Streptacidiphilus rugosus AM-16: one gene and its partners. The protein of the gene in region 2 interacts with the protein of the main gene of each other region in a pairwise test. Links are inferred from orthologs where the notes say so. Each region holds a gene or a part of one and is shown on either strand. Other genes may lie near its edges.

The links. Proteins that work in one complex are often made in the same cells at the same time.
Region 1: the proteins of BS83_RS04525 (region 2) and ctaD interact in binary tests that used the Escherichia coli proteins (3 or more experiments, as listed by UniProt). The link is inferred for Streptacidiphilus rugosus AM-16 from one-to-one orthologs.
Region 3: the proteins of BS83_RS04525 (region 2) and dnaE interact in binary tests that used the Escherichia coli proteins (3 or more experiments, as listed by UniProt). The link is inferred for Streptacidiphilus rugosus AM-16 from one-to-one orthologs.

Annotation. Positions count from the first base shown.
Region 1 is NZ_JQMJ01000004.1:2,057,496-2,064,273, forward strand. The notes cover bases 1,900-4,898. They hold ctaD (aa3-type cytochrome oxidase subunit I), read right to left. Parts: upstream 4,271-4,898; coding sequence 2,528-4,270; downstream 1,900-2,527. Other genes in these bases: BS83_RS18470 (L,D-transpeptidase), read right to left, coding at 1,900-1,920; BS83_RS18475 (cytochrome c oxidase subunit 4), read right to left, coding at 2,133-2,531; ctaC (aa3-type cytochrome oxidase subunit II), read right to left, coding at 4,267-4,898. Also shown: BS83_RS18465 (MFS transporter), read right to left, coding at 1-558; more of BS83_RS18470, read right to left, coding at 661-1,899; more of ctaC, read right to left, coding at 4,899-5,142; BS83_RS18490 (cysteine desulfurase/sulfurtransferase TusA family protein), read left to right, coding at 5,539-6,778. UniProt on the Escherichia coli protein: Cytochrome bo(3) ubiquinol oxidase is the terminal enzyme in the aerobic respiratory chain of E.coli that predominates when cells are grown at high aeration.
Region 2 is NZ_JQMJ01000003.1:241,494-248,111, reverse strand. The notes cover bases 2,623-5,461. They hold BS83_RS04525 (pyridoxal phosphate-dependent aminotransferase), read left to right. Parts: upstream 2,623-3,376; coding sequence 3,377-4,546; downstream 4,547-5,461. Other genes in these bases: BS83_RS04515 (MFS transporter), read right to left, coding at 5,457-5,461; BS83_RS04520 (hypothetical protein), read right to left, coding at 4,553-5,359; BS83_RS04530 (zinc-binding dehydrogenase), read right to left, coding at 2,623-3,250. Also shown: BS83_RS04540 (N-6 DNA methylase), read right to left, coding at 1-1,237; BS83_RS04535 (hypothetical protein), read left to right, coding at 1,449-2,201; more of BS83_RS04530, read right to left, coding at 2,261-2,622; more of BS83_RS04515, read right to left, coding at 5,462-6,618. UniProt on the Escherichia coli protein: Shows aminotransferase activity with methionine and histidine as substrates, and to a lesser extent also with phenylalanine.
Region 3 is NZ_JQMJ01000004.1:1,923,438-1,931,328, reverse strand. What follows is about bases 1,881-5,992. They hold dnaE (DNA polymerase III subunit alpha), read left to right. Parts: upstream 1,881-2,237; coding sequence 2,238-5,792; downstream 5,793-5,992. Other genes in these bases: BS83_RS17875 (carboxymuconolactone decarboxylase family protein), read right to left, coding at 5,863-5,992; BS83_RS17885 (mechanosensitive ion channel family protein), read right to left, coding at 1,881-2,110. In the rest of the region: BS83_RS17890 (Uma2 family endonuclease), read right to left, coding at 383-946; more of BS83_RS17885, read right to left, coding at 1,085-1,880; more of BS83_RS17875, read right to left, coding at 5,993-6,135; BS83_RS17870 (hypothetical protein), read right to left, coding at 6,249-6,893; BS83_RS17865 (ABC transporter permease), read right to left, coding at 6,952-7,725; BS83_RS17860 (ABC transporter ATP-binding protein), read right to left, coding at 7,722-7,891. UniProt on the Escherichia coli protein: DNA polymerase III is a complex, multichain enzyme responsible for most of the replicative synthesis in bacteria. This DNA polymerase also exhibits 3' to 5' exonuclease activity. The alpha chain is the DNA polymerase catalytic subunit.

The sequences.
Region 1 (6,778 bases), on a different replicon or contig from region 2:
GATCGCCGCGGCGAGCGCCGCCAGCAGCCCGATCGGCACGTTGACCAGGAAGACCGGTCGCCAGGTCCAGCCGAAGAGGTCCAGCGCCAGCAGGCCGCCGCCGATCAGCTGACCGGCGATCGAGGCGATCCCGATCACCGCGCCGAAGACGCCCAGCGCCCGGCCGCGTTCCGCGCCCTGGTAGGTGGTCTGGATGATCGCCAGCACCTGCGGGTAGAGCATCGCCCCGCCGACGCCCTGCAGCACCCGCGCGGCCACCAGCACCGGGACGTCGGGCGCGGCGCCGCAGAGCGCGGAGGCGAGTGTGAAGACCAGCAGGCCCGCCACGAACATCCGCTTGCGGCCGAGGATGTCCCCCAGCCGCCCGCCCGTCACCAGCAGCGAGGCGTAGGCGATGGTGTAGGCCGAGACCACCAGCTCCACCGCGCCGAATCCGGCGTTCAGGCCGGTGCGGATGGACGGGATCGCCACGTTGACGATCGCCACGTCCAGGATCGCCATGAATGTTCCGACCAGCACGATCGGCAGCACCAGCCGCCGACCCAGATCGCTGCGCATCCGCGCACCCCTCCCTCGATCACACCGAACGCCCAATTCTCACGGGGATCGTGCGTGACCGCAGGAGTTTCGATCAAGCGACCGGATCGATCGCGCGACGGCTCAGGCGGCCGGCCTCAGGTAGCCGACCGAGGTCGTCAGCGCCTGGGAGCCCGCCGTGACCGCCGAGGTGGTGACCGGCCCGCCGAGGGCGCTGCCCTTCTGCCACTGGGCCCAGTCCAGGTTCCAGTCGCCGAAGCCGTTGCCGAAGGGCTCCATCTCGTGGCCGGCGCTGTTGATCACCTGCACCAGGTCGCCGCGCCGGAAGGTGTTGTAGAACCACTCGGCGTTGTCGGTGCTCATGCCGGTGCAGCCGTGGCTGACGTTGGCCACGCCCTGGGAGCCGACCGACCAGGGCGCGGCGTGCACGTACTCGCCGCTCCAGGTGACCCGGGTGTCCCAGTAGACGTCCAGGTGGTAGGCGTTGGAGCTGTTGGCGGCGATGCCGACGGTCGAGGAGTCCATGAAGACGTGCTGCTCCTGCTCCAGCACCACCTTGATGCCGTTGCGGGTGGAGAAGCCGGGCTTTCCGGTGGTCACCGGGATGCTCCGGATCTTCTCCCCGTTGCGGTAGACGGTCATGTAGTCGCTGCCCGCGTCGGTGAGCGCGAGCAGCTTGTCGCCGGTGCGGAAGCCGATGGAAGCCGGGGTCCCGCCGTAGAGGCCGTTCGACACCTTGGCCCCGCCCAGGTCGAAGGAGGCCTGGACGGTCGCGTGGGCGGGCCAGTAGCTCTGCGGGCGGAAGTGCAGGGTGGAGTCGTCCACCCAGTACCAGCCGCCGACCACCGAGGGCGTGGAGCGCACGCTGAGACCGCGCTCGACGACCTGGCGGGCCGCGGGGTCGTGGACGGGGTGGTTGAGCTGGACCGTGATCGGCTCACCGACGCCGTAGACGGCCTTGTCGCCGGGCGCGAGCGTGGCGGTGAGGGTCGCGGTCGGAGTGAGCGTGGTGAAGCCCTTCTGCACGCTGCCGCGCCCGTTCCCCGCGCTGTCGGCCGCGGTCACCTTGACGGTGTAGTGGGTACCGGCCGCCAGCGGCCCGGTGGACCGCCAGGAGCGGCCGTCCGCGGCCAGGGCGCCGGCGAGCCTGCGTCCGCTGTCCGTGACGACGGTGACGTCCGTGAGCCGCCCGCCGTGCTCGGCGGTGACGACCACCGGCGCGGCGAGGTCGACGGCCGAGCCGCCGGCCGGGGAGACCTGGACCAGACCGCTCGCGTCGACGGCCTTCACCGGCGCGGGTCCCGATCCGCCGCTGCATCCGCACAGCGCCAGCGGTCCGGCGGCCAGCGCCGTGCCGACGAGGAAGATCCGTGCTGCCTTCATGTCCGACCGCTCCGCCTCTCCGAGGATCCCGGATAGTTCCGACGCCCCGTCACATCGTAGGAAACCGGGACAATCACCACCCGCCCAGTCACCCATCGGAGTGAGACGCCACTCCGCTCGGGGCGACGGGCCCGGAACAAGGCGAAGGGCCGGGCCCCGTGCTCACGCACGGGACCCGGCCCTTTTCGGCTTCGCTCAGCCGCAGTGGATCGTCACTGCGTCTGGTTCTCACCGCGGTAGTACTCGAAGGTCCAGCCGAAGAGGCCGATGAGGATCACCGGCATGGCGAACATCAGCAGCCACCAGCCGAAGATGACGCCCAGGAAGGCCAGGGTGCCACCCAGGCCCAGCGCCAGCGGCTGCCAGCTGTGCGGGCTGAAGAAGCCCTGCACGCCGGCGTCGTCCGAGACCTCGGCCTTGGGGTTGTCGCCCGCCCCGGTGTCCACGCGCTTGGCGGTGAACAGCAGGTAGAAGGCGATGAACGAACCCAGGCCGAAGGCCAGGAAGAGGCAGGTCGTGCCCGTCGGGTCCTTGGACCAGAGGCCGTACCAGATCGCCATGCCCAGTACGAAGACCGCGAAGCCGGCGAAGATCTTGCCCTGCTCCCTCATCGGTCACCCGCCTCCTTCTTGTCCAGTGCGGCCTGAACGTGGGCCGGCACCTCGCCGTGGTTCTCCAGGTAGTCCTGCGCCGCGATCTCCGGGTGGTGCAGGTCGAACGCCGGGGATTCCGAACGGATGCGGGGCAGCGTGAGGAAGTTGTGCCGCGGCGGCGGGCAGGAGGTCGCCCACTCGAGCGAACGGCCGTAGCCCCACGGGTCGTCGACGTCGACCTTCTTGCCGTACTTGGCGGTCTTCCAGACGTTGTAGAGGAACGGCAGGATCGACGCGCCCAGGATGAAGGAGCCGATGGTCGAGATCAGGTTCAGCGTGGTGAAGCCGTCGGAGGGCAGGTACGTCGCGTAACGACGCGGCATGCCCTCGGCGCCCAGCCAGTGCTGCACCAGGAAGGTGGTGTGGAAGCCGACGAACAGCAGCCAGAAGGTGATCTTGCCGAGGCGCTCGTCCAGCATCTTGCCGGTCATCTTGGGCCACCAGAAGTGGAAGCCCGCGAACATGGCGAAGACGACGGTGCCGAAGACCACGTAGTGGAAGTGGGCGACGACGAAGTACGAGTCCGAGACGTGGAAGTCGATCGGCGGGGAGGCGAGCAGGACGCCCGTCAGACCACCGAAGACGAAGGTCACCAGGAAGCCGATGCTCCACAGCATCGGGGTCTCGAAGCTCAGCGAGCCCCGCCACATGGTGCCGATCCAGTTGAAGAACTTGACGCCGGTCGGAACGGCGATCAGGAACGTCATGAAGGAGAAGAACGGCAGCAGCACCGCGCCGGTGACGTACATGTGGTGCGCCCACACGGTCACGGACAGACCGGCGATCGCGATGGTCGCCGCGATCAGGGACTGGTAACCGAACATCGGCTTGCGGGAGAAGACCGGCACGACCTCCGAGATGATCCCGAAGAACGGCAGCGCGATGATGTACACCTCGGGGTGACCGAAGAACCAGAACAGGTGCTGCCAGAGGATGGCGCCACCGTTGGCCGGGTCGAACACGTGCGCACCGAACTTGCGGTCGGCCTCCAGGGCCAGCAGCGCGGCCGCCAGGACCGGGAAGGCCAGCAGCACGAGCACCGCGGTGAGCAGCACGTTCCACACGAAGATCGGCATCCGGAACATGGTCATGCCGGGGGCACGCATGCACAGGATCGTGGTGATGAAGTTCACCGAGCCGAGGATGGTGCCGAAGCCCGAGAGGGCCAGACCCATGATCCACATGTCGCCGCCGACACCAGGGCTGTGGATCGCGTCCGACAGCGGCGCGTAGGCGAACCAGCCGAAGTCGGCCGCACCCTGCGGGGTGAGGAAGCCACCGACGGCGATCAGCGAGCCGAACAGGTACAGCCAGTAGGCGAACATGTTCAGTCGCGGGAACGCGACGTCGGGGGCACCGATCTGGAGCGGCATGATCCAGTTCGTGAAGCCGGCGAAGAGCGGCGTCGCGAACATCAGCAGCATGATCGTGCCGTGCATCGTGAACGCCTGGTTGAACTGCTCGTTCGTCAGCACGCCGCCGTCCGGCTGCGCGAGCTGCGCCCGCATGGTCAGCGCCAGGATGCCGCCGACCAGGAAGAACGCGAACGACGTCACCAGGTAGAGGGTGCCGATCGTCTTGTGGTCGGTCGTCGTCATCCACTTGATGATCGACGTACCGGCCTTCTGCCCCTTGGCCGGGCGACTCGCGGTGGCGGTTCCCCCGCTGAGCCCATGGGGTTCATTGAGGATGGTCATTTCTGGAGGTTCCCTGCTCCCGTGGTCGTGATGCCGGACGGAACGTTGCCGGCCTGCCCCTTGGCGCGGAGCGCCTGGAGGTGGGCCTGGTACTCGGCCGGGGTGACCACCTTGACGTTGAACAGCATCTCCGAGTGGTCGACGCCGCAGAGCTCGGTGCACTTCCCGCGGAAGGTGCCGAGCACGGTCGGGGTCACCTGGAAGTGGTTCACCACACCGGGGATGACGTCCATCTTCATGAGGAAGTCGACCGGCCAGAAACCGTGGATCACGTCGCGCGAGGTCAGGTCGAACTCGACGGACTCACCCTGGGGCAGCCACAGCGTGGGCGGCTGGCCGGGCGTGCCGACGTCGTAGGCGCCGGGGCCGTTGTCGTTGACCGCCGTCTGGTCCTGGTGCGCCTGCATCGAGTACTCGTAGTTGAACGCCCAGCTCCACTGGAAGCCCACCACGTTGATCTGGTGCATCGGCTTGTCGATCTTGGTCAGGTTCGTCTCGTCACGCGCGGTGTAGTAGAAGAACACCGACACCATGATCAGCGGAACGACCGTGAACAAGGCCTCGAGCGGCATGTTGTAGCGGAACTGCGGCGGCACCTCGACCTTGGTGCGGCTGCGCCGGTGGAACATGACGCTCCACAGGATCAGCCCCCAGACGAGCGCCCCGACCGCCAGGGCGGCGATCCAGGAACTCTGCCACAGGAAGAGGACCGTGTGGCCCTGCTGATCCCTGGGCACGGGCAGGCCAAGCCGGGGCAGGTCGCTGGACGAGCAGCCTGTGGCGGTGGCAAGGACGAGGCCCAGCGTCAGCGCTGAAAGCAGCTTCCGCCGCATCGAGCGCCGCGGCGAGCGGTCGGAGCCGTTGGGACTCACGTAGCGCCTTCCCGAAGTCTCGCCCGCTCACCAGCCGACCGAAGAGACCGCGGAGATCTCTCCGGGATTCCCGATGGCGTGGTCACGGGCAGGGTTTGGATGTTTATGCGGCCCAAACCCTACTCCAGCCGAATCGAAGGTTCGCGGGCAGGTCCCACTAACGCGCCGATCATCCCCCCGGACGGCGGCCGGACGCGACGAATCGCAGGTCAGAGCAGGTATGAACGCCGCCACCGCGCAGCGGACGACACGCCGGGGGGCCGCCTCCTGACAGAGCATGAGCCCGTAATACGATCAGCATGGCGCGGGCGCCGCCGTCGGTCCGCCGACGGGTGCTTCGGCGACCCCGGCGGACAGCTGACACTCTGCCACCGACCCGCTGGTTACGGTGGGACGGTGCCGAACTTCGACGTCGCGTCCACCGCCCCGCTGCATCCGCTGGCCAGGCAGGCCCTGCTCTCCGCGCTCGACGAGGGCTGGGCGGACCCGGCCAGGCTCTACCGGGACGCCCGCCACGCGCGCATGCTGCTGGACGCCGCGCGCGAGAGCGTCGCCTCCGACCTGGGCGTCAGGGCGGACGAGCTCAGCTTCACCGCTTCGGGTACGCAGGCGAACCATCTCGCCGTGCTGGGTCTGCTCGCCGGGAATCACCGGAAAGGGCGTCATCTCGTACATTCCGCCGTCGAACACTCGTCTGTGCTGCACGCGGCGGAGCGGCACGAGGCGGACGGCGGTGCGGTGACCTCGGTCCCGGTCGACGCCTCCGGCCGGATCCGGCCGGACGCCCTCCAGGAGGCGGTCGCCACGGCCGGCACGGCGCTGGCCTGTCTCCAGTCGGCGAACCACGAGGTCGGCACGGTCCAGCCGGTGACGGAGGCCGCCGAGCTGTGCGCCGCGGCCGGCGTGCCGCTCTTCGTCGACGCCGCGCAGTCCGCGGCCTGGTCGCGGGTCGAGGGCCCCTGGTCGGCACTGGCCGCCTCCGCGCACAAGTGGGGCGGCCCGGCCGGCGTCGGCGTCCTCGCGGTCCGCAAGGGCGTCCGCTACCGTCCGCCGTTCCCCGCGGACGAGCGGGAGGGCGGCCGGGTCCCCGGCTTCGTCAACGTCCCCTCGATCGTCGCCGCGGCGGTGGCGCTGCGCGCGGCCCGCGAGGACGCGGCGGCGGCCGACGCGCGCCTGCGGCCCCTGGTGGACCTGCTGCGCGACCGCGTCCCCGCGCTGGTCCCCGACGTGGCCGTGCTGGGCGACGCGGAGCGCCGCCTGCCGCACCTGCTGACCTTCTCCTGCCTGTACGTGGACGGCGAGTCCCTGCTGGGCGCCCTGGACCGGGCCGGCTTCGCGGTCTCCTCCGGCTCCTCCTGCACGTCCAGCACGCTGACCCCGAGCCACGTCCTCGCCGCGATGGGCGCGCTGACGGAGGGAAACGTCCGGGTCTCGCTCGGCCGCGACGCGACGCGGGAACAGGTCGAGGAGTTCCTCGCGGTCCTCCCTGAGGCGGTGGCCTCGGTCCGGGCCCAGCTGACGCCGGCGACGACGGAGAGTCCCTCGAAAGAGGTCACCGTGGTCGACGTCCTGGGCAAGCTGTGCCCGATCCCGGTCATCGAACTGGCCAGGCAGTTCCCCGCGGTCCCCGTCGACG
Region 2 (6,618 bases):
GCGAGGCCAGATGGCGGGCCGGGGTGAGGTCGACCTCCTCGTCCAGCAACTCGACCACGGGGACGACGCGGTGCAGCCCCTGCTCCCCGGCCGCCGCCCCCGCGTCGGCGGCGCGCCAGGCGTCGAGGGCGGCGGACCGCGCCTCGGGCCAGCCCAGGCCGGCGGTCTCCACCAGCAGGAGCTGCTGCGGGACCGGCGCACCGGTGACCGGGCGGCGCAGCACCCACAGGTGCAGTGGAATCCCGTACGGCGGCGCGACCCCGGCGGGCAGCGCGATCACCGCCCGCAGCGCGCCGCGCCGCAGCAGCTCGGCCCGGACGCGGCGGCCGGAGCGCCGGGAGGCGGCGGCCGGCGGCATCAGCACCACGGCCGTGCCGCCCTCGCGCGTGTGGGCCACGGCCTGCTGGACCCAGGCGAGTTCGGACTCGGAGCGGGGCGGGAAGCCGTAGTCCCAGCGGTCGTCGTAGGCCAGCTCCTCGTGGCCCCAGTTCCGTACGTTGAACGGCGGGTGGCAGACCACCACGTCCGCGCCGGGAGCCAGCGGGGGCCGGTCGAAGGCGTCGGCGCGCAGGCTGTCCCCCACGCGGATGTCCGGCGCGGCGCCGCTCAGCGCGAGCCGCAGCCGGGCCAGCGCGGCGAGGTCGGCATCGGTTTCCTGTCCGCGCACGGTGGTGGTCGGGTCCGCGGTGAGTGCGGCGCGGAGCAGGGTGCCGAAGCCGCACGCCGGATCCAGCACCGTGGCCGCGGGGCCGGCCAACTCCACCATCAGGGCCGCCGGTTCGGCCGGCGTGAGGGTGTACTGGCGGGAGACCGCGTCCAGGTGGCGGGTCAGCAGGAAGTCGAAGGCCTCGGCGGCGCCGGTCGAAGCGGCCAGCTCCAGGGCGCCCGTGACCAGCGGGGTTCCGGGATCCGCTGGCGTGTGGAGCAGGGCCTCGCCGAGCCCGAGCAGCGCGGCGACCGGGCCGGCCGGGTGCTGTTCCACGAGCTGCCAGACGCGCTCGCGCAGCGGGATCCGGGTGAGCTTGCCCTCGGCCAGCAGCCAGCGCTCCACCTCGTCGAGCGCGAAGGTCGGGCTGGACGGAGTGCCGCCGACGGGACGGGGGAAGTCGGCGTGCCGCCGACGCCAGTTGCTGACGGCCGCCGGGCCGACGCCTGCGAGCCGGGCGATCGCGCCCGCGGTCACCTCGCTGCTCGCCGGGCCGGTGCTCGGATCGTCTGTTCCGCCGTGCTGGGCCACGTTTCCGGTCTCCCCCTCCGACAACTACGGGGATGGTACACGGCCCTGACGAGTCATGGTTTCACAGACAAGTTACGTGTTGACTCACTTAACAGCTCATGCTCTTATGTCATCGCCGCACAGTTGACCCCGGGTCAGTGCGGAACGGTGCGACGCCTCCGCGTCGCTGTCCGCCCTGCCTGATCACAGCCCGGAAGGGGCTCACCACTCCATGACCAAGCACCTTCGTCGCGCCCTGACCGGCGCGGTCTGTGCCGGAGCCGCGCTGGCCCTGACCGCGTGCGGGTCCTCCGGTTCGTCGAGCCCCGTCGTCGGTGCGGCGGACGGTTCCTCGGCGGCCCCCTCGACGGCGTCCTCGGCGGCCGCTCAGGCCGGGTCGCCGACCGACGGGCTGCCGCAGGGCCCCAAGCTGGCGGGCTGGCTGCTCCCGGCGAAGGACCTGCCCAAGCTCAAGGTCGACCCTGCGGGCACGCGGAACTCCGGCGACGGCTACTCCCCGCCCACCCCCATCGCGATGTCGAAGACGGAGAGCTGCCAGGCGCTCGGGGGCACCGCCTGGGTCGCCGCGGGCGGCCTCGGCAGCGCGGCGTTCGCCCAGAGCGACTACCAGGACGCCTACGGGGACGAGTTCGCCGAGGAGATCGACGCTTTCGAGGGCACCGGCGCCACCACGGTGATGGCCAGGCTGCGTCATGTCTTCGCCGAGTGCGGCACCTTCAAGCTGTCGGTCGACGGCACGCCGGCGACGGCGAAGCTGCGGTTCAAGACCCTGGCCGGGGTCGGCGACCAGTCGCTGGAGGCGACGATCACGCTCCCCGGCTACAACGGCGGCACCACGCTGGTCGCGACCCGGGTCGGCAAGCTGGTGGTCACCACCTTCTACAACGACCAGCGCACGACGGGCGGCGTCGGCGTCACGCTGACCCGGCGCCTGGTCAAGGGCGTCCCGGCGACCCAGGCCTGACCGGACTCGGCCGGGCCGGGGGCTCGGCCGCCCCGGCCCGGGCGGGGGCGGCGCGCGGGTCAGGGCAGCAGCACCGTCTTGCCCGTGGACTCGCGTGCCTCGATCGCGCGGTGCGCGGCGGCGGCCTCGGCCAGGGGGAAGGTCAGGCCGACGAACGGGCGCAGGTCCCCCGTCGCGGCGGCGGCCAGCGCGTCGCGGGTCTGCCGCAGCTGGACCTCGGGCCCGCGCGGACCGACCGGCGGGCCCCAGTACGAGAGCACGCCGACCCCGCGCGCGTCCGCCTCGCCCTCGGCCAGCTTCGTGCCGGCGCCGCCGGAGAAGCCGAAGGCGACGAAACGGCCGCCCGCACCGAGCAGTTCGAACGCCTCACGGCCGATCGCGCCGCCCACTCCGTCGAAGACGACGGTGGCCTCGGTGACGCCCGCCGCGCGCAGCGCCGCCGACCAGCCGGGCGTGCCGTAGTCGACGACCAGGTCCGCACCGAACTCCTCGGCCAGCGCCAGCTTCCGCTCGCCGCGGGCCAGCCCGACCACCCGCGTCGCCCCGGCGTTCCGCGCCAGCTGCACCAGCAGCGCGCCGACCGCGCCGGCCGCCGACTCGACGACGACGGTGTCCCCGGGCCCGACCCCGGCGAGCTCCGTCAGCGCGACCGCGGTCCGGCCGGTGCCGAGCAGCGACACCGCCTGCGCGGCGCTCAGCGCCTCCGGCACCGGGTGGGCCTCGGCGGCGGAGAGCAGCGCCAGCTGGGCGTAGCCGCCGCCCCGCCCGGCCGTCTGTCCAGCGACCAGGCGGCCGAGCAGGGCCGGATCCGCGTCCGGTCCGACGGCGACGACCTCGCCGGCCACCTCGCGTCCCGGCGTCCACGGCAGCTCCGGCGGCGCGAGCGGCGTCCCCGCCATGGCCCCGGACCGCACCTGGGTCTCGACGAACTGCACTCCGGCGGCCCGGACCCGCACCAGCAGCTCCCCGCTCCCCGGAACGGGGTCGGGGACCTGCTCCGCCCGCAGCCGCTCAGGCCCGCCGTACTCCCGCAGAACGCTCGCCAGCATCGCCCTGTGCTCCCTCTTCCCGGCCCCACGTGATCGTTCGCTCCCGATCGACGCTACGCGCGGGACCGTGGTCGGCGCCTCGGGCATCGGGCCTACACCCCCGGTCGTAGGCCCTATGCTGCGGTCATGAGCGACAGGCCGCTGTTGAACCGCCGACTGGCGGGCATGGGGACGACGATCTTCGCGGAGATGTCCGCGCTCGCCACGGCGACGGGCTCGATCAACCTGGGCCAGGGATTCCCCGACACGGACGGCCCGCGCGAGATCGCCGAGGCGGCCGCGCGGGCCGTGCTGACCGGCAAGGGCAACCAGTACCCGCCGGGCCCCGGCATCCCGGAACTGCGCAGCGCGGTCGCGGAACACCAGCAGCGCTTCCACGGCCTCCACTACGACCCCGACGGCGAGGTGCTGATCACCGCCGGTGCGACGGAGGCGATCGCGGCCTCGCTGCTGGCCCTGCTGGAGCCGGGCGACGAGGTGATCGCCTTCGAGCCGTTCTACGACTCCTACGCGGCCTGCATCGCGATGGCGGGCGCGCAGCGGATCCCGCTCACGCTGCGCGCGCCCTCCTTCCGTCCCGATCTGGAGCGGCTGCGCTCCCTGATCACCCCGCGGACCCGGCTGCTGCTGCTCAACTCCCCGCACAACCCCACCGGGATGGTGCTGACCCCCGAGGAGCTGCGCGAGATCGCCGAGCTGGCGGTCGAGCACGACCTGCTGGTGGTCACGGACGAGGTCTACGAGCACCTGGTCTTCGGCCCGGCCGTCCACCGGCCGATCGCCTCCCTGCCGGGCATGCGCGAGCGGACGGTGTCGATCTCCTCGTCCGGCAAGACCTTCTCCTTCACCGGCTGGAAGGTCGGCTGGGTGACCGGCACCCGCGAACTCGTGGCGGCGGTGCGCACGGCTAAGCAGTACCTCACCTACGTCAGCGCGGGCCCTTTCCAGTACGCGATCGCCGACGCCCTCCGCCTGCCGGACTCCTACTTCGCCGACTTCCGCGCCGACCTCCAGCGCAAGCGCGACCTGCTGGACGCCGGCCTGCGCGCGGCGGGCTTCGAGGTCTACGAGCCGCAGGGCACCTACTTCATCACCACCGACATCACCCCGCTCGGCGAGAAGGACGGCCTGGAGTTCTGCCGCACCCTGCCCGAGCGCTGCGGCGTGGTGGCGATCCCCAACTCCGTCTTCTACGACGACCCGGAGGCCGGGCGGAGCCAGGTCCGCTTCACCTTCTGCAAGCGCGACGAGATCCTCGCCGACGCGTCGGAACGCCTCCAGCGCCTGCGTGCCTGAAGTGGACTAGCGGGGCAGGGTCCGCGCCCGGTTCTGCCGGCTCTTCGTCTCCGCCGACTGGTACTCGAGGCAGTAGGCGAGCTTGCCGTCGTCGACGGGGAACCCGGCGACCGATCCCAGCTCACCGACCTGATCCGCCGTCAGCGGACGAGGGGGTACGCCGGTCTCGGCCGAGGCGGGAAACCAGGGGAGCCGAGCAGCCGGCTCGGGAAGCTCGTGCAGGCGGACGAGACGGCCCGTCATGCGCAGAAGGCCCAGCAACACCCACCCGTCCTGGTGCGGCGGCTTCAGCCGCTCCGGGGCGAAGACGACGTTGAGCTGCATGAAGTTCAGCTGCGAGAGGTCGACTTCGTCCGGGCGCGGAGCCGGCGGCGGAATCGTGTGCAGCAGCTCGCCGTCCACGACGAGCCACACGTCGTACTCTTCGGTGGTCACCCCGCACATGACGCTGCCGTCCCGGGCCATGGTGACGAACTCCCCCTCCCCCGAAGACCTGTTCGCGCCCGTGAGGTGTTCCGACAGACGCGTCTCGTCGGTCAGGCGCACCTCGATCCAGGGCAGGCCGCGCGCGAGCGCGACGAGAAAGACTCCGTCACCGTCGACGATCCCGTGCTCCCTCGCCAGGCGCAGCCACTCGGCGTCGACACGGTCGCCCAACCGGCCGCCGGCCAGCGGGACCGCGGAGGTGGGCTGATGGACGCCCGCGACCAGGTGCATCGCCCACGCGGTCGACGGCAGGCCCGTGTCGGCGACGGGCCCCAGCACGGCCAGCCCGCAGCCGGCCAGCTGCTGTTCCGTCGACGCGGTGGTCATCCCGGGCAAACCGTGCCTCCCTGGTAGAAGGGGTGGTGGTCCCCACCGCGCAGGCCGGCGGTCGGCGCTCATGCGCTCATTCTCCTCCGGAGCGGGATCAGCGGGCGCGTGCCGGTTCCGGAGTGGGGTTGGACTGGGGGGTCGTCGGCGGCGGAGTGCGGCGGACCAGGGCCAGGACCAGGAGGCCGGCCGCCAGGCCGGCGGCGCCGGCGGTGAGGAAGACGGGGTCGAGGCCGGCCGCGAAGGCCGTGCGGGGGGTGTGGCCGCGGAAGTGGCCCTGGAAGATCGTGCCGAGTACCGCGATGCCCAGGGCGTAGCCCAGTTGGCGTGCCGTGTTGAGCGCGCCACTGGCCATGCCGGCGCGCTGCGGGGGGACGGAGGCCAGCGCCGCGGACATCAGCATCGGGGTGGACAGGCCGACCCCGACGCCGGTGATCAGCAGGCCGGGGAGCAGCGCCGTCCAGCCTGAGCCCGCCGAGACCACGGCCAGCAGCAGCGTGCCACCGCCGATCAGCAGGAGGCCGATCCCGATGGGGAGTTGCGGCGAGCTGCGGTGCAGCGCCTTGCCGGTGGCGAGGGCGACGACGAACGCGGCCAGCGCCATCGGGGAGACGGCCAGGCCCGCGCCGAGGGGGCTGAGGTGGAGTGCCTGCTGGAGCCAGAGGGAGGTGTAGGTCAGCTCCGCGAACGCGGCGGCGGAGAGCAGCAGCCCGCCGAGCAGCAGCCCCAGGAAGCTGCGGTTGCGCAGCAGTGAGAGGTCCACCAGGGGTCGCTCGGCCCGGAGTTCGATGCCGACGAAGGCGGTCATCGCGAGCACCGAGCCGCCGAGCGCGACCAGGACCGTCGTGCTGCCCCAGCCCTTGTCGCCGCTCTCGATCAGGCCGTAGGTGAGCGCCGAGGCGAAGAGCGTGAAGGCGAGCGCGCCCGCCAGGTCCAGCCGGCCCGCGCCCGCCCCCGCGTCGCGGCGCGCGCCCGCCTTCAGGTATCCCAGCGTCATCGCGACCGCCACCACGGCCACCGGCACATTGACCATGAAGATCGAGCGCCAGCCGAACTGGTCCGTGAGCAGCCCGCCGAGGACCGGGCCGATCGCGGCGGCCGCGCCGTTGACCGCGCCCCACACCCCGAAGGCGGTGCCGCGGTCGCGGCCCTGGTAGGCGGCGGCCAGCAGCGCGGTGGTCGAGGTCATCATCGCCGCGCCGCCCATGCCCTGGGCCGCGCGGGCCGTGATCAGAACGGCGGCGCTGGGCGCGAGCGCG
Region 3 (7,891 bases), on a different replicon or contig from region 2:
CACCCAGGTGCCCTACGGCGGCATCTTCCTCACCGCGGGCGCGGCGCTCGTCGGCGTCGGCCTCAACGCCTGGCTGCCGGGCGAGGCCTTCGAGATCGTGGTCAACATCGCGGCGCTGGGCGTGATCAGCACCTGGGTCATGATCATGGTCTGCCACATCCTCTTCGTCCGCCGCGCCGGGGCGGGCCACGTCGTCCGCCCGGCATTCCGGCTGGGTGCCTCGCCGTGGATCGAGATCGCCACGATCGGCTTCCTGGCCTTCGTCGTGATCGAGATGGGCGTCTCCGGCGGCGCCGTCGGCCGCTGGACCATCGCCCTCGTCGTCCCCATCGCCGCCGCTCTGACCCTCGGCTGGTACGGGATCCGGCGCCGGGGGTGAGACCTACTCGAAGACCGAGGTGTCCAGGTCGAAGCCGAACGGCTTGGGGAGGCCCAACGCCTGTCCGAACTCGACTTCGACACGCACGCGATAGTCCGCACCCTTCGGTTCCGTGAAGAGGGTGACCGTTGCGGTGCTCCGGTCGATCAGCAGATAGCAGGGGATCGCCGCAGCGGCGTAGCCACGGCGCTTGGCCGTGCGGTCCTTGTCGGGGCGCGTCGACGTCACTTCGTACACCAGCAGCGCCCCAGTGGGGGGAGCCCATGGGCGCGCGTGGCGGAAGGCCTCCCGCGCGCAGACCGTGCCGTCCGGAATGAACCGGCCGCCGGGAACGACGAGGCCCTTGTTGGCCAGGACGAGCACCGTGAGCTCCGAGTTCGAGATGAACTGCCGGACGACCTCGGCGCTGACAGTCTCGTGGTCGCCGTCCGGCGGCGGGGTCACAAGGATTTCCCCCTCGATCAACTCGGCGCGACAGCCTTCTGGCGCTGACTGGTCCACCTCGTGGAACATGCGGAGCAGCTCGTCCCACGAGGGCCCCGAAGTGGGCTGCTCGACGGCGGTCATCAGCGCCATGCCTTCCCCCCGGTCAGTCGGTCGGTGTGCGCTGCTTCGTGTCGGAAGCTATCGCCCCGCGCGGACAGATCGAGGTGATCGATGGTGGTCTCACCCGAAAGTGTGCCCCGCCGGGGCGGGGCTGTCCCCTTACCCCGCCGTGCGGACGCGGGGGAGCGCCTCGGGGTGCTGGTCGCGGAGCCAGGCGAGGAGGGATTCGCGGACCGCGCACTTGAGGGTGAAGGCGTCGTCCGCTGTGCGGGCCGTCATGGTCGCGCGCAGGACGATGGTGGAGGGGGTGGTGTCGAAGACCACCAGGCGCCAGTCGCGGCCGTCCCACTCCTTGCTCTCGCGCAGCAGCCGGTGGAACTCCTCCCGCAGCGCCGCGACGGGGGTCGCGTGGTCGAGGTGGAGCAGCATCGAGCCGGTGATCTTCGGGTCGGCCCTGGTCCAGTTCTCGAACGGCCGGCTGACGAAGTAGGAGACCGGAACCACCAGCCGCCGCTGGTCCCAGAGCCGGATCACCAGGTAGGAGAGGGTGATCTCCTCCACCGTGCCCTGCTGCTGCTCGACCACCACGGTGTCGCCGATCCGCACCAGGTCGCCGAAGGCGATCACCAGGCCGGCGAAGAAGTTGCCCAGCGTGCTCTGCGCCGCGATGCCGGCCACGATGCCGATCAGACCGGCCGAGGCCAGCAGCGAGGCGCCGATCGTCCGCATGCCGGGGAAGGTGAGCAGCATCGCCGCCACCGTGACCAGCGCCACCAGCGCGCTCGCCGCCCGCCGCAGCATGCCGACCTGGGTGCGCACCCGCTGCACCCGCGCGGCGTCGTCGCTCAGCGCCTCGTAGCGGGCGAAGAACGCGGCCAGCACGGCCGCCAGCACCCTGACCACCAGCCAGCCGACCGAGGCCATCAACGCCAGCAGCAGCCAGTGCTGCACGTCACCGGCGTTGCCCTTGAAGATCCGGCTCACCAGCGCGTCGGCGCGCAGCAGGCCCAGACAGACGACGAACTGGAGCGGGATGCGGCAGCGCCGCAGCAGCGACCAGAAGGCGGTCTCCGGGTGACGTGCGGAGATCCGCTGCAGCCCCTTGTCGACCAGCCAGCCGATGAGCAGCGTGGCTCCGATGGTCACCGCGAGGGCGAGCAGCTGACTGAGCAGGGTCCAGGACATATCAGACTAAGTAGCATGAAACGCTGGGCGTGAGCGACATTGGGCGCGCCCGTCCCCGGCGGTGCGAAGGCGGGATAGGGTAGTTCCTTCACACCCCGCCGCCGCCCTTGAGGGAGTTCTGTCCACCGTGGCCGACAGCTTCGTTCACCTGCATGTTCACACCGAGTTCTCGATGCTGGACGGGGCCGCGAAGAACGGCAAGATGTTCGCCGAGGTCGAGCGGCAGGGCATGCCCGCGATCGCGATGTCCGACCACGGCAACATGTTCGGCGCCTACGAGTTCTTCCAGATCGCCAAGAAGCACCCGGTCAAGCCGATCATCGGCATCGAGGCCTATGTCGCGCCCGGCAGCCGCACCCACAAGAAGCAGACCTTCTGGGGTCAGCAGGGCGGCCGGATGTCCGGCGGCGACGCCAGCGGCGAGGGCGGCAAGGACGTCTCCGGCGGTGGCCGGTACACCCACATGACGATGTGGGCCAAGAACGCCGGCGGGCTGCGGAACCTCTTCCGGCTCTCCTCGCTGGCCTCCATCGAGGGCTACTACATGAAGCCCCGGATGGACCGCGAGCTCATCGCCCAGCACGCCGAGGGCATCATCGCCACGACCGGCTGCCCCTCCGGCGAGGTGCAGACCAGGATCAGGCTCGGCCAGTACGAGGAGGCCGTCGCGGCGGCCGCCGCCTACCAGGACATCTTCGGCAGGGAGAACTACTTCCTCGAGCTGATGGACCACGGGCTCGGCATCGAGCGCGACGTCCGCGAGGACCTGCTGCGGCTGGCCAAGGATCTGAACATCCCGCTGCTGGCCACCAACGACTCGCACTACGTCACCGCGGACCAGGCCGACGCGCACGACAACCTGCTCTGCATCGGCGTCGGCAAGAACAAGGACGACCCGAACCGCTTCAAGTTCAACGGCTCCGGCTACTACCTCAAGACCTCCGAGGAGATGCGCGAGCTCTTCCGCGAGCTGCCGGAGGCGTGCGACAACACGCTCCTCGTCGAGTCGATGATCGAGCCCTACGACGAGGTCTTCGACTACGTCGACCGGATGCCGCAGTTCGACGTGCCCGAGGGTGAGACGCAGGTCAGCTACCTGCGCCAGAAGATCGGCGAGGGCCTGCAGCGCCGCTTCGGCGAGAACCCGAGCCAGGAGGTCCTGGACCGGATCGAGCTGGAGATGTCCGTCATCGACCCGATGGGCTTCTCCTCCTACTTCCTCGTGGTCGCGGACATCTGCCAGTACGCCCGCGACAACGGCATCCCGGTCGGTCCGGGCCGTGGTTCCGCGGCCGGTTCGATGATCGCCTACCTGACCGGCATCACCCAGCTCGACCCGATCGAGCACGACCTGCTGTTCGAGCGCTTCCTCAACCCCGAGCGCATCAACCCCCCGGACGTCGACATCGACTTCGACGACCGCCAGCGCGACCAGATGGTCCGCTACGTCGGCGAGAAGTACGGCGCCGCCTACACCGCGCAGGTCAACACCTTCGGCACGATCAAGGCCAAGGCCGCCGTCAAGGACTCCTCGCGCATCCTCGGCTACCCCTTCGCCATGGGCGACAAGATCACCAAGGCGATGCCGCCGGACGTGATGGGCAAGGGTGTCCCGCTCAAGGACCTCTTCAACCGCGAGCACGGGCGGTACAGCGAGGGCACGGAGATCCGGGCGCTCTACGAGAACGAGCCGGACGTCAAGAAGATCATCGACACCGGCATGGGCATCGAGGGCCTGATCCGGGGCACCGGCGTGCACGCCGCGGCCGTGATCCTCTCCTCGACCCCGCTGCTCGACCTGATCCCGCTGCACATGCGGGACAAGGACGGCACCATCATCACCGGCTTCGACTACCCGTCGTGCGAAGCCATGGGCCTGATCAAGATGGACTTCCTGGGTCTGCGGAACCTGGGCATCATCGACCACTGCATCAAGGTCATCAAGGCCAACCGCGGCGTCGACGTCGACTGCGACGAGATCCCGCTGGACGACCCGGTCACCTTCCAGCTGCTGGCCAGGGGCGACACCCTGGGCGTGTTCCAGCTCGATGGCGGCCCCATGCGCGCCCTGCTGCGGCTGATGAAGCCCACCGAGTTCGCCGACATCTCCGCCGTCTCGGCGCTGTACCGTCCGGGCCCGATGGGCATGAACTCGCACACCAACTACGCGCTGCGCAAGAACGCCCAGCAGGAGATCACCCCGATCCACCCGGAGCTGGAGGAGCCGCTCAAGGACGTCCTCGGCCCCACCTACGGCCTGATCGTCTATCAGGAGCAGGTGCAGCGCGCCGCGCAGGTGCTGGCCGGCTACAGCCTCGGTCAGGCCGACCTGCTCCGCCGCGCCATGGGCAAGAAGAAGAAGGAGGTCCTGGAGAAGGAGTTCGTCCCCTTCCACGCGGGCTGCAAGGAGCGCGGCTACTCGGACGAGGCGATCCAGGCGGTCTGGGACGTCCTGGTCCCCTTCGCCGGCTACGCCTTCAACAAGTCGCACTCCGCCGCGTACGGGCTGGTCTCCTACTGGACCGCCTACCTCAAGGCCAACTTCCCTGCCGAGTACATGGCCGCGCTGCTCACCTCCGTCGGCGACGACAAGGACAAGATGGCGATCTACCTGGCCGACGCGCGGGCCCAGGGGATCAGGGTCCTCTCGCCGGACATCAACGAGTCGGTGACCGACTTCACCGCCGTCGGCGAGGATGTCCGCTTCGGTCTGAAGGCGATCCGCAACGTCGGTGAGAACGTCATCGACTCGCTGGTGGCGACGCGGAAGTCGAAGGGCAAGTACACCTCCTTCGCGGACTTCCTCGACAAGGTCGAGCTGCCGGTCTGCAACAAGCGCGCGGTCGACTCGCTGATCAAGGCGGGTGCCTTCGACTCGCTCGACCACACCCGGCGCGGGCTGGTCGCGGTCGCGGAGAACGCGATCGACGCGGTCATCGGCCTGAAGAAGCAGGCCGCGATCGGCCAGGACGACCTGTTCGGGGCGATCGACGACGGCAGCGACAACCCGACGATCGGGCTGGACTTCACCGTCGACGAGAAGGAGTGGCCGCGCAAGCACCTGCTCTCGACCGAGCGGGAGATGCTGGGCCTGTACGTCTCCAGCCACCCGCTGGACGGCGCCGAGCACATCCTCGCGCGCAACCGCGACACCTCGATCGCCGAACTGCTGGGCTCCGGCCGGACGGAGGGCGAGGTCAAGCTCTCCGGGCTGATCACCTCGGTGGACCGGCGCATCAACAAGGCGGGCAACGCCTGGGCGCTGATCACGCTGGCCGACCGTGACGGCACGGTCGAGGTGCTGTTCTTCCCCAAGACCTACATGCTGCTGAGCGAGATGCTGGTCGAGGACAACGTCGTCGCGGTCAAGGGCCGGCTGAACGAGCGCGACGGCGCGCTGAGCATCTTCGGCTCGGAGATGCAGATGCTCGACATCTCGGCGGCGGAGCACGGCGGCAAGCCGCCGATCCAGCTGACGATCCACGAGCGGAAGATCAACGCCCAGCTGGTGGCCGAGCTCAAGCGCGCCCTCAAGGCCCACCCCGGTGACGTCCCGGTCCGCCTGCTGATGGAGGGTCACACCCGCAGCGTCCTCTTCGAACTGGGCTTCCTGGTGGACGCGGAGAACGGCTTCGCCAGCGACATCAAGGGCCTCCTGGGCGCGGGCGCCTGGGTCGCCTGAGAGGTCACGGGCCGTTCGCCCGGACCGCCTGCACGGCCTCGCTGTGCGGGCGGTCCGGGCGTCGGCTTGTTCAGCCGCGCGTGCCGGGCTGCTCCAGGTCGGCCGGCAGGGCGTCGAGGACGTTCAGCGCGCGCCAGGCCCGGGTCATCCCGGACGTCGCGGTGGCGCGGACGACGGCACGGAACTCGTCCGGCGTCGCCCCCGCGCCGAGCGCGCGGCCGACATGGGCGCGGAAGCTCTCCTGAAGGGTCTGGTAGAGCACGTCCACCGTCATGGTGGCGAACGCGCGCTCGCGGACGCTGATCCGGGACATGTCGGCGCGCATCCGCGACTGCAGGACCATGGGCGATGAAGCGGAGCAGCTCCGCGCCCGGTCGCGCCGGATCCGCAGGCGTGCGACGCGGCCCGCCGAGTCACCGCCCGACGCCTTCGACGGGACGCCCCCGGCCCCGAGGGTCACTCGCCCGCCGGGGCTCCCTGGGACGGAGTCGCGGGCAGCTCCTCCTTGGTGAAGAAGGCGGTCGCGGCCAGCAGCGTCAGCAGGGCGGCCATGGGCCAGCCGACCAGGGCCGTCTTCGCGCCGAGTTGGAGGGGGCGGGAGAAGGTGACGCCCTTCGGGACGGCCTGGGCCGCCTTGACGATGTCCTGCGTGCCCATGTGGATGCCCAGCTGCCAGGCGACCCAGCCGGCCGCCAGTCCGCCGAGCGTCAGACCGATCGGGACAGCGAGGCCCGCGCCGCCGCGCTTGTGGGTGAACCAGAAGGCCAGCGCCGCCGTCACCACGCCGAAGCAGGCACCGATGATCACGAACGTCGCGTCCGCGGCGATCTGCTGCTCGCCCTCGGGGTCGCGCAGGTAGACCGCGGAGCCGTCCGAGTACAGCGGGACCCTGGGGGCCAGCGCATGCCACAGCACGCCGAAGAGGAGCCCGGCCAGGGCCGAGCCGACGACCAGGGCCGTGCCGACGAGAAGCGCCCGCTGGATCTCCCTGGACCGGTTCGGCCGTTCGGCGGGCGCCGCCCACTCCGTCGTGGCGTCGGCGGGCAGGGGGAGCGGGCCGTGCTGCGGCCGGGGACCCTCGGGGGCGTTCGGTGCTGTCACCGGGACATGGTCGCACGTCCGTCCGGGCCACGCGCGAACGGGACCGGACCCGGTCCGGTCAGGCGCGGGTCGCGGCCCTGCGGTAGGCCCAGGTGGACAGGGCGAGGCTGAGCCCGCCGACGACCGCGCAGACGGCGAGGTCGACGCCGACCGCCGCCCAGTCGGGACGGGCGGCGAAGGTCCGGGCGAAGGCCTCGACTCCGTAGGTGGACGGCAGCAGGTCGCGGACCCAGCGGACCGCCTCCGGCATGTGACTCGCCGGCAGCACGCCGAGCAGCAGCGCCGCCGACATGCCGAGCTGGCCCAGCAGCGTGGCGATCTCCTGCCGGGGAGCCAGCAGCCCGCAGGCCGCGCCGACGCCGGCCAGCGCCGCCCCCGCGAGCGGGATCACGGCCAGCACGATCCACAGGTGCACCCACGGCAGCTGGAACATCGCGCAGCCGACCGCGGCCGTCAGCGCCGTGCCCGGCACGGTGAACGACGCGTACGCCGCCGCCGTGCCCAGCACCACCGAGGCGGCGGGGACCGGAAGCGTCGCGTAGTGGTCCAGGCCGCCGGTCGCGCGGAGCCTGCCGAAGTACTGGGCCAGCAGGTTCAGCGCCACGAAGGCGACCACCAGCACGCTGGAGCCCGCGACGACATCGCGCGCCGCCTCGGTGTCGTGCGCGCCGACGACGCCGCGCATCATGACCAGGATGCCGAGCGACTGGAAGGTCGCCACGAACATCAGCGGAATCCTGGCCACCCTGGCCCGGGAGAGCTGGGCCCGGTAGACCGCGCCCAGCGAGGGGAGCAGCGCGGCGCGCGGAGCCAGCGGGAACACCGTGCTCACTTCTCGAACCCCTCGTGTCGGCCGCCGAGCAGCAGGTAGACGTCCTCCAGGCTGGGCGTGCTGAGCGAGAAGTCGTCCAGGGCGGCGAACGCGGGCCCCGAGGTCACCTCGGCGACCAGCTCGCGCGCCTCCTCCGGGGTCGCCCGGACCGTCCAGCGGCGGCCGT